One region of the Shewanella sp. FeAMO genome, then DNA from elsewhere that is predicted to be linked to it. Evidence: predicted binding sites of a transcription regulator. Region 1 holds the regulator's gene; each other region holds the start of a gene.
The links. Region 1 encodes LexA, which represses DNA repair genes until DNA is damaged. Its sites were predicted from a motif close to TACTGTATNNNNATACAGTA; they were not measured.
Positions count from the first base shown of each region.

Region 2: ACWAU4_RS10680 (ImuA family protein) is a predicted target of LexA. The motif match lies at 1,244-1,263, and genes of this name have one in related genera.
Region 3: recG (ATP-dependent DNA helicase RecG) is a predicted target of LexA. The motif match lies at 1,379-1,398, and genes of this name have one in related genera.

Region 1 is NZ_CM132201.1:92,893-95,091, forward strand. It holds gene ACWAU4_RS00430 (cell division inhibitor SulA) at 178-669, opposite strand; gene lexA (transcriptional repressor LexA) at 666-1,286, opposite strand; gene plsB (glycerol-3-phosphate 1-O-acyltransferase PlsB) at 1,553-2,199, shown strand, end outside.
Region 2 is NZ_CM132201.1:2,391,113-2,393,311, forward strand. It holds gene ACWAU4_RS10675 (HAMP domain-containing sensor histidine kinase) at 1-1,123, opposite strand, end outside; gene ACWAU4_RS10680 (ImuA family protein) at 1,276-2,199, shown strand, end outside.
Region 3 is NZ_CM132201.1:4,581,141-4,583,339, forward strand. It holds gene ACWAU4_RS20445 (nuclear transport factor 2 family protein) at 1-183, shown strand, start outside; gene ACWAU4_RS20450 (hypothetical protein) at 283-834, shown strand; gene ACWAU4_RS20455 (YrhK family protein) at 1,005-1,244, shown strand; gene recG (ATP-dependent DNA helicase RecG) at 1,415-2,199, shown strand, end outside.

The DNA.
Region 1 (2,199 bases):
AATATTGATCAAGATCACGATGTTTTCTAACTATATGAAAAAAAAGCGTCTGTTAATCCAGAGGTGAATTCTGTGTGAGTAGCAGAGCTGCGCGGTTTGCCGCCGATTGACAGGGGAAGGCATTGCACCAAAAAGGCACAGAAAAAAGGCCATCCCAGGGATGGCCTTTAAACACAATCAATGGATGGAGTGGGTAAGTTCGTTGAGGTGGTTATCCACCTCTTTCGCCTGCTGTCCCGTTTCCAACACTATGCCCATGGCTCTGGCGTTACGGGCGACCAGCTGCAATCGGCGGTTATCACGGGCATCCAGGCTGTCTATCCAACTGATCACTGCACTGGAGGTGCCGTTGGTCAGGGCTCTTTCCGTTGCCCACAAGGCTTCTACTTCATCCTTGGTGCGCACCAAGAGTACTCTATCCATTCTGACACCGGCCCTTGCTAAGGTTTCTTTGTAACCTATGCTGGCCGGGGCGTTAATCAAGACTATCCAGCGTCCCTGTTGACTCAATTGCGCCAATTGAGGGCAGAGGCGCAATAATTCCTGACGTCCCTGGCTATGGCTGGCCAAGCTGGAGATACCGGTATGTTGCCAAGGCTGATTGCCGGCAATACCGGTGTCTGTCCACAGGCCTGGGTGTCTTGGGGCGTTGCCAGTCATTATGCTCATAGCCAGTCTCCATTGCGTATTATCCCTACCGCCAGTCCTTCAATGGTCAATGGCTGGAAAGTCAGGTCGACTTTTATTGGGGAGTAAGCCTCGTTCTCGGCATGTAGATAAACCACATTACCTTTCTTTTCAAAGCGTTTCACAGTTACATCGTCTTCAACCCTGGCCACCACGACTTGACCGTTACGGGCTTCCTGTACCTTGTGAACCGCCAGGAGATCACCTTCGAGAATACCTATGTTCTTCATGCTGTCGCCGCGTACCCGTAGCAGAAAGTCGGCATTGGGGTGGAACATGCCAGGGTCGACCTGGTAATACTGCTCAACGTGTTCCTGAGCCAGTATGGGTTCACCGGCGGCAACCTGACCAATCAGGGGCAAGCCTGTTTCTGACTCCGCTTGTTCATCATGAGGCAGGCGAATACCACGAGAGGTGCCTGGCATGATCTCAATACAGCCTTTCTTGGCCAATGCCTTGAGGTGTTCCTCGGCGGCATTGGCGCTCTTGAAGCCCAGCCGGGTGGCAATTTCGGCCCGGGTTGGCGGCATGCCGGTGTCGGCTATATTGCGTTTAATCAGTTCCAGAATCTGTGCCTGGCGCGGTGTCAGTGGTCTCATGGTGATTCCTGTTTTTTCATACAGTACCTGTTAGTATATACAGTATTTTTATCAGTGCAAGTATTAACCAAAACTGAAACTTTTAGGGAGTGGCTAAGTAAGCCATTCGGTGCTTTGGTTTTAACGGCTTGGCCCATGCAGCATGGGGAGTTCAAGGCATTGGCCAGAGGAACTGCCGGGGCCGGTTCGCACCTTCCCTAGCTAAGGTTCAGGAAATTCTGGTATTCTATTGGGCTATTGATTGTGGCTCAGACACTGAAAAAAACATGTCCAAACAAGATTCATTCTGGTTTAAATCTCTTCGCTGGCTCCAAAGCAAGCTGGTGCATACCACTGTGGTGCCTCAGGATCCTTTCGCCGATTTGAACCTGGATCCGGCTAAGCCGATGGCCTATGTAATGAAGACGGAATCTGTCAGTGATATTGCGGCATTGGCGGAAGTCACCCGTAAGTTTGGTTTGCCTTGTCCTTATGAGGCACTCAAGGTTGATGATATTACCGTTCCCCGAGTCGTCTGCCTGGAAGGAGCCAAGCCCCTATTCGGCAAGCGCAAGAGCAACAAGCCATTTCTCAGCTGTTTCACTTCTCTGCTGAACCTGCATCAGGCCAATCCACAACTGGATATTCAATTGGTGCCAGTGAGCCTCTATTGGGGCCGCACTCCGGGTAAGGAAGATGACAGCATGCGTGCCGCCGTATTTGAGCGGGAAAATCCCACTTGGCTGCGCAAGTTTCTGATGATCCTGTTTCTGGGGCGCGACAACTTTGTGCAGTTTTCCAATGCCGTGTCGTTGCGGCTGATGGCCGATGAACATGGGACCGACAAGGCTATTGCCCATAAGTTGTCACGGGTGGCCAGGGTACATTTCCGCCGGCAACGCAAGGTGATGACTGGGCCCGTGCTGCCCAACCG
Region 2 (2,199 bases), 2.3 Mb from region 1:
CCTGGATTTCCACCCGGCAGGTTTCACCGGCATATTTGAGGGCATTGCGACAGACATTTTCCAGCGCCCGCTTCAAGTAGGCCATATCGGTATGCAAAGTTTGCTCATCAATGGGGGCCTGTGCCCAGACTATGCTTTGCTTGGGGCCAGACTCAAACTCCAGATCCTGCAGCAGTGAGCGGCGTAATTCTGTCAGGGTAAAAGGCGCTGCCGTCAGCTTAATGAAGCCGTTGCTCAGGCGGCTGAAGTCTAAAATAGTGTTAATCAATTGCGCCATCTCTTCGCCCTGGCGTCTTAGCCTGGCAAGCGGTTGTTGATGTTCCTCCCCCAAGCGATTTTCCAACAGGTGTAAGGCCAGCTCCTGCCGGGCAAGGGGAGTGCGCAGTTCGTGGGATACATCCCTCAGTAACCGCTGCTGGGTTTGAATGCTCTTTTGCAGCTGCTCGGCCATATGGTCAAAGTCGGTCGCCAACTGGAAAAATTCCGGCTGCTTTAGTGAAAAATGGCCGGCAATCCGGGTATCGAGTTGGCCCTGTGCCAGCTGACGGGTGGCACTGCGCAGTAAACTCAGCGGCTGGATCAGATGGCGGCTCAGCAGACGACTGAACAACAAAAGCACCAGTAGTCCTACCAGGATACGGATAAGCCAGAGGCTTTTATCCAGTTGCTGCGCCGGGTGTAAAGAGGCGTTGAGTTGTACCACCAAGAGCAGGGGATTGTCCGGCTCCAGGCTATTGCGTAGTGGCAGGCCTATCAAAGGTTTTTGCACCCTGTCCCCCATAGGCTGCTGCAACTGCTTGAGGAAATTGAGTTTGTAAACAAAGTGCGGGTGCATTTCCCGCTGACTCACCGCCTGCTGCTTGCTATCCAGCACATAGAGTACAAATGCCTGACGCCCCTCCCAATCCGCCAGTCCTGCTATATCGCCCCTGACGATATAGTCGTTGGCCTCATCGGCCAGTTGCTGTAACTGGCTTTGGGTCTGCTGGGGCAGCAGTAACAAGCGGTTTAGCAACATGGCTTCAATACTACTGGCGAGCAGCAGGATAAGCAGTAATGACACACCAAAATAGCCAAACAGTCGCCATTGGAGTTGGGAAAACAGGCCGGAAAAGGGCAGCAAGGCAAGCTCCTGAATTATTCGCTGAAGTCGAGAATATGTTTCGATAATCATTCTCATTTATTCTATCTCGGGTTAAGGCTTTGGCGCCAGCACGACTTGTCAGTTGGCTAAAGTTCGCTATACTGTATAAAAATACAGTATCGGTGTTTTTCATGTCTCTTTCAGCCAAAACTCACTCTGTAAAATCTGATCCAGCAAAATCTCAGGCCTTGAACGGTCTGCTGGAGCGCCGGGATCTCTGGTTGGGGCCGGGCAGTCAGGGCAAAACATTGGGGTATCCCAGTGGTTTTGAAGCATTGGATACGCAGCTCAGTGATGCAGGGTGGCCAAGGCAGGGCATTTGTGAGCTCTTCAGCCAGTCTCCTGGGCACGGGGAACTCAGCCTGTTGCTGCCTTTGATGCGTTATTTACTGCCGGCTCAGTGTGGCTCACATTCCGAAAGAAATCATTCCGAAAAAAATCAGTCCAAAAGAAATCAATTTAGAGGGGATGAGTCCAGAGATGCCATGATAATGCTGATAGCGCCGCCATTGCAGCCGCTGGCACAGAGCTTTGCCCAGCACGGTATTGCCGCCGAGCGTATTTTGTGGCTGGAGTTAACCCAGCGTAAAGAGGTGCTCTGGGCCATGGAGCAAGGGCTGAGCAGCGGCGCCTGTCCCCTGGTGCTGAGTTGGCTGGACAAGCTGACACTGACTGAGGCCAGAAGGTTGCAACTTGCCGCAGAGCAGGGCAAGGCGCTGGGAATTTGCCAGTTGCCTATGGCTCAGGCCGACAGCAATCATCCTGTCACCCTAAAGCTGGCTATCAGCGCGGCTGGCGTTAATACCGCCAGGCTGCAAATTTTAAAGCGTCGCGGTGGTTGGCCCGTCCCTGAATTGCATCTGCGTGGCTTGCCGGCACTGGCGCTTGAATTGCCCCATATCGAGCCGGGCGTGGTAACCCTGAGAAGCGGCAAGGCGGCTCCCAATCATAGCTTAAGTAACTCAACAGACTCAATTGCTCCAAACCATTCCGGCCGCAAGGCCAATGGCCCTGTGCTTCACGACTCTGGTTTACATGGCACTGATCTTCATAGC
Region 3 (2,199 bases), 490 kb from region 1:
ATAGACATTCTGGCCGAAGAGATACGGCTGCATCAGGGGACTGCGATAGTGTCGGCGGAGGTGAATATTCAAGGCAGCTATGCCAAAGCGCCGACCAACGGCCGTTTTCGCTTTACCCGGGTTTGGCTGCACAGGACAACCGGCTGGCAACTGATAGCGGCTCACTCGAGCCTGCTGGTTTGAGCACTGGGTTTTACGACGAACTACTGATTTCATGGTGACCATTTTATGACCAAAAACCCACAGCAGACCAGGCTATGCCAATATCAGCAGCATATGCTTATGACAAAGCTCGAGGCTGAGCCAGGCAAGTTGAAACTCGTCTGGCGCAGCAGGCAAACGCAACTGAAATACGCGCTTTGGGGACTACTGGCGATGCTTGCCGGAATTCTGGGAGTACTGGTGTTGGACCCCGCCAGACAGGACACTTGGTTTACGGCTGCCATCATAGCTATAGTGCTGGGGCTCAGCGGCATCATCATGGGCCTGAACCTCTACCGCCTGCTCAAACCCGTTACTCTGGATCTGCAACAGGGCTGCTTCTTCCGGGGCGGAAAAAGCAAGCCTCTCAGTCAACTCTGCCGCATAGAGGTGCAACGCAATACCTATAACGAAAGATTCAGAAGTCACATGCTTGAACACCTGACTGACGAAGAGCTCATAAGTGTCAGCGTGGTACTCTGTTTTACTGAGCGTGAGCGACTCGGTTTTGGCCTGTTCAAACCTCAAAAGCAGGCCACAGACAAGGCCAGAGCCTACGCACAAACACTCGCCGAACTGATAGGCTTTAACGGCGAAATAACAGTTACCCAGGGTTCAGGCCTGGGCCGTTAAGTTACGCTACTCTTTAGCCAAGCCTGACAAACCAAAGAGGCCAGCTGTTAACTTAATTCAATGATTATGTTGATATATTTATACACACAAAAACAAAGGGAATTAGATTTGCGCTCGGAGGATGGCAGCGTTAAGGTATCGCGGCGAATCATAACTACCAAGAAGGAACCATGATCGACAGTAAGCAGCGATATTTTGCCGAGCAAGATATCAAAGCCCCCGCCACCCCTCTTCCCAAACACGCCTTGTTCAATACCCTAAGCGACCTGATAGTCGCTCTCTGTTTTCTACTGGGCAGCTTCTTTTTTCTTACAGATGTTCACACTATTATCGGCGCCTGGCTGTTTGTAATAGGCAGTGTTCAGCTACTGATAAAGCCCCTGGTCACCCTGCTCAACTGGTGGCGCTGACAGATTAATCTGCCACCAATATATCAGGGCTTTTGCCATACACTCGCCCCCAGGCAGAAGCCCTGCCACCATTGCGCCACACTTTACCCAGCCGATAAACGCAACGCATTGCCAAGGGCTATTTCTCTGATAGTATATGTATAAATTCACAGTAATCCGGTGCTAAAGGTTTGCAGAGACTGGATCTTATTGCTATCACCGAGCTCAAGGGCGTAGCCGCTAAAATGGCTGAGAAACTGCACAAGCTCGGAATCAACACGGTACAGGATCTGCTGTTCCACCTGCCGCTGCGCTACGAAGACAGAACCCGCATCTACCCCATAGCCAGCCTCACACCCGGCAGCTACGGCACCATAGAAGCCGAAATTCAGTCCAGCCAGATCATCAATGGCCGCAAGCGTATGTTGATCTGCAATGTCCGTGATGACAGCGGCACCATGACCCTGAGGTTCTTCAATTTCTCAGCCGCCCAGCGCAATGCCATGCAACAAGGTCTGACCATTAGAGCCTACGGCGAAGTGCGCCGAGGTAACCACCAGGCCGAGATCATTCATCCGGATTACAAGATACTCAAAGGCGACGAACCGCCCAACCTCAGTGAAACCCTGACGCCCATCTATCCCACCACTGAAGGGCTCAAGCAGGCCAGTTGGATGAAATTGACCGAGCAGGCTCTAAACCTGCTGCAGGAGGACGGACTGCAGGAGTTGCTACCCGAGGCGCTGCGCCCCAATCAGCAAAGCCTGGCTCAGGCGGTGCGCACCCTGCATAGGCCCCCGGCGGATGTCGATATCTACCGTCTGGAACAGGGGCAACACCCGGCGCAGCAACGCCTGGTGCAGGAAGAACTGCTGGCGCATAACCTGTCTATGCTCAAGCTCAGGGAGCGCAGTAATCATGACAAAGCCGTGCCTTTGCCCGCCACCGGCGCTTTACTCAATCCCTTCCTCGCCGC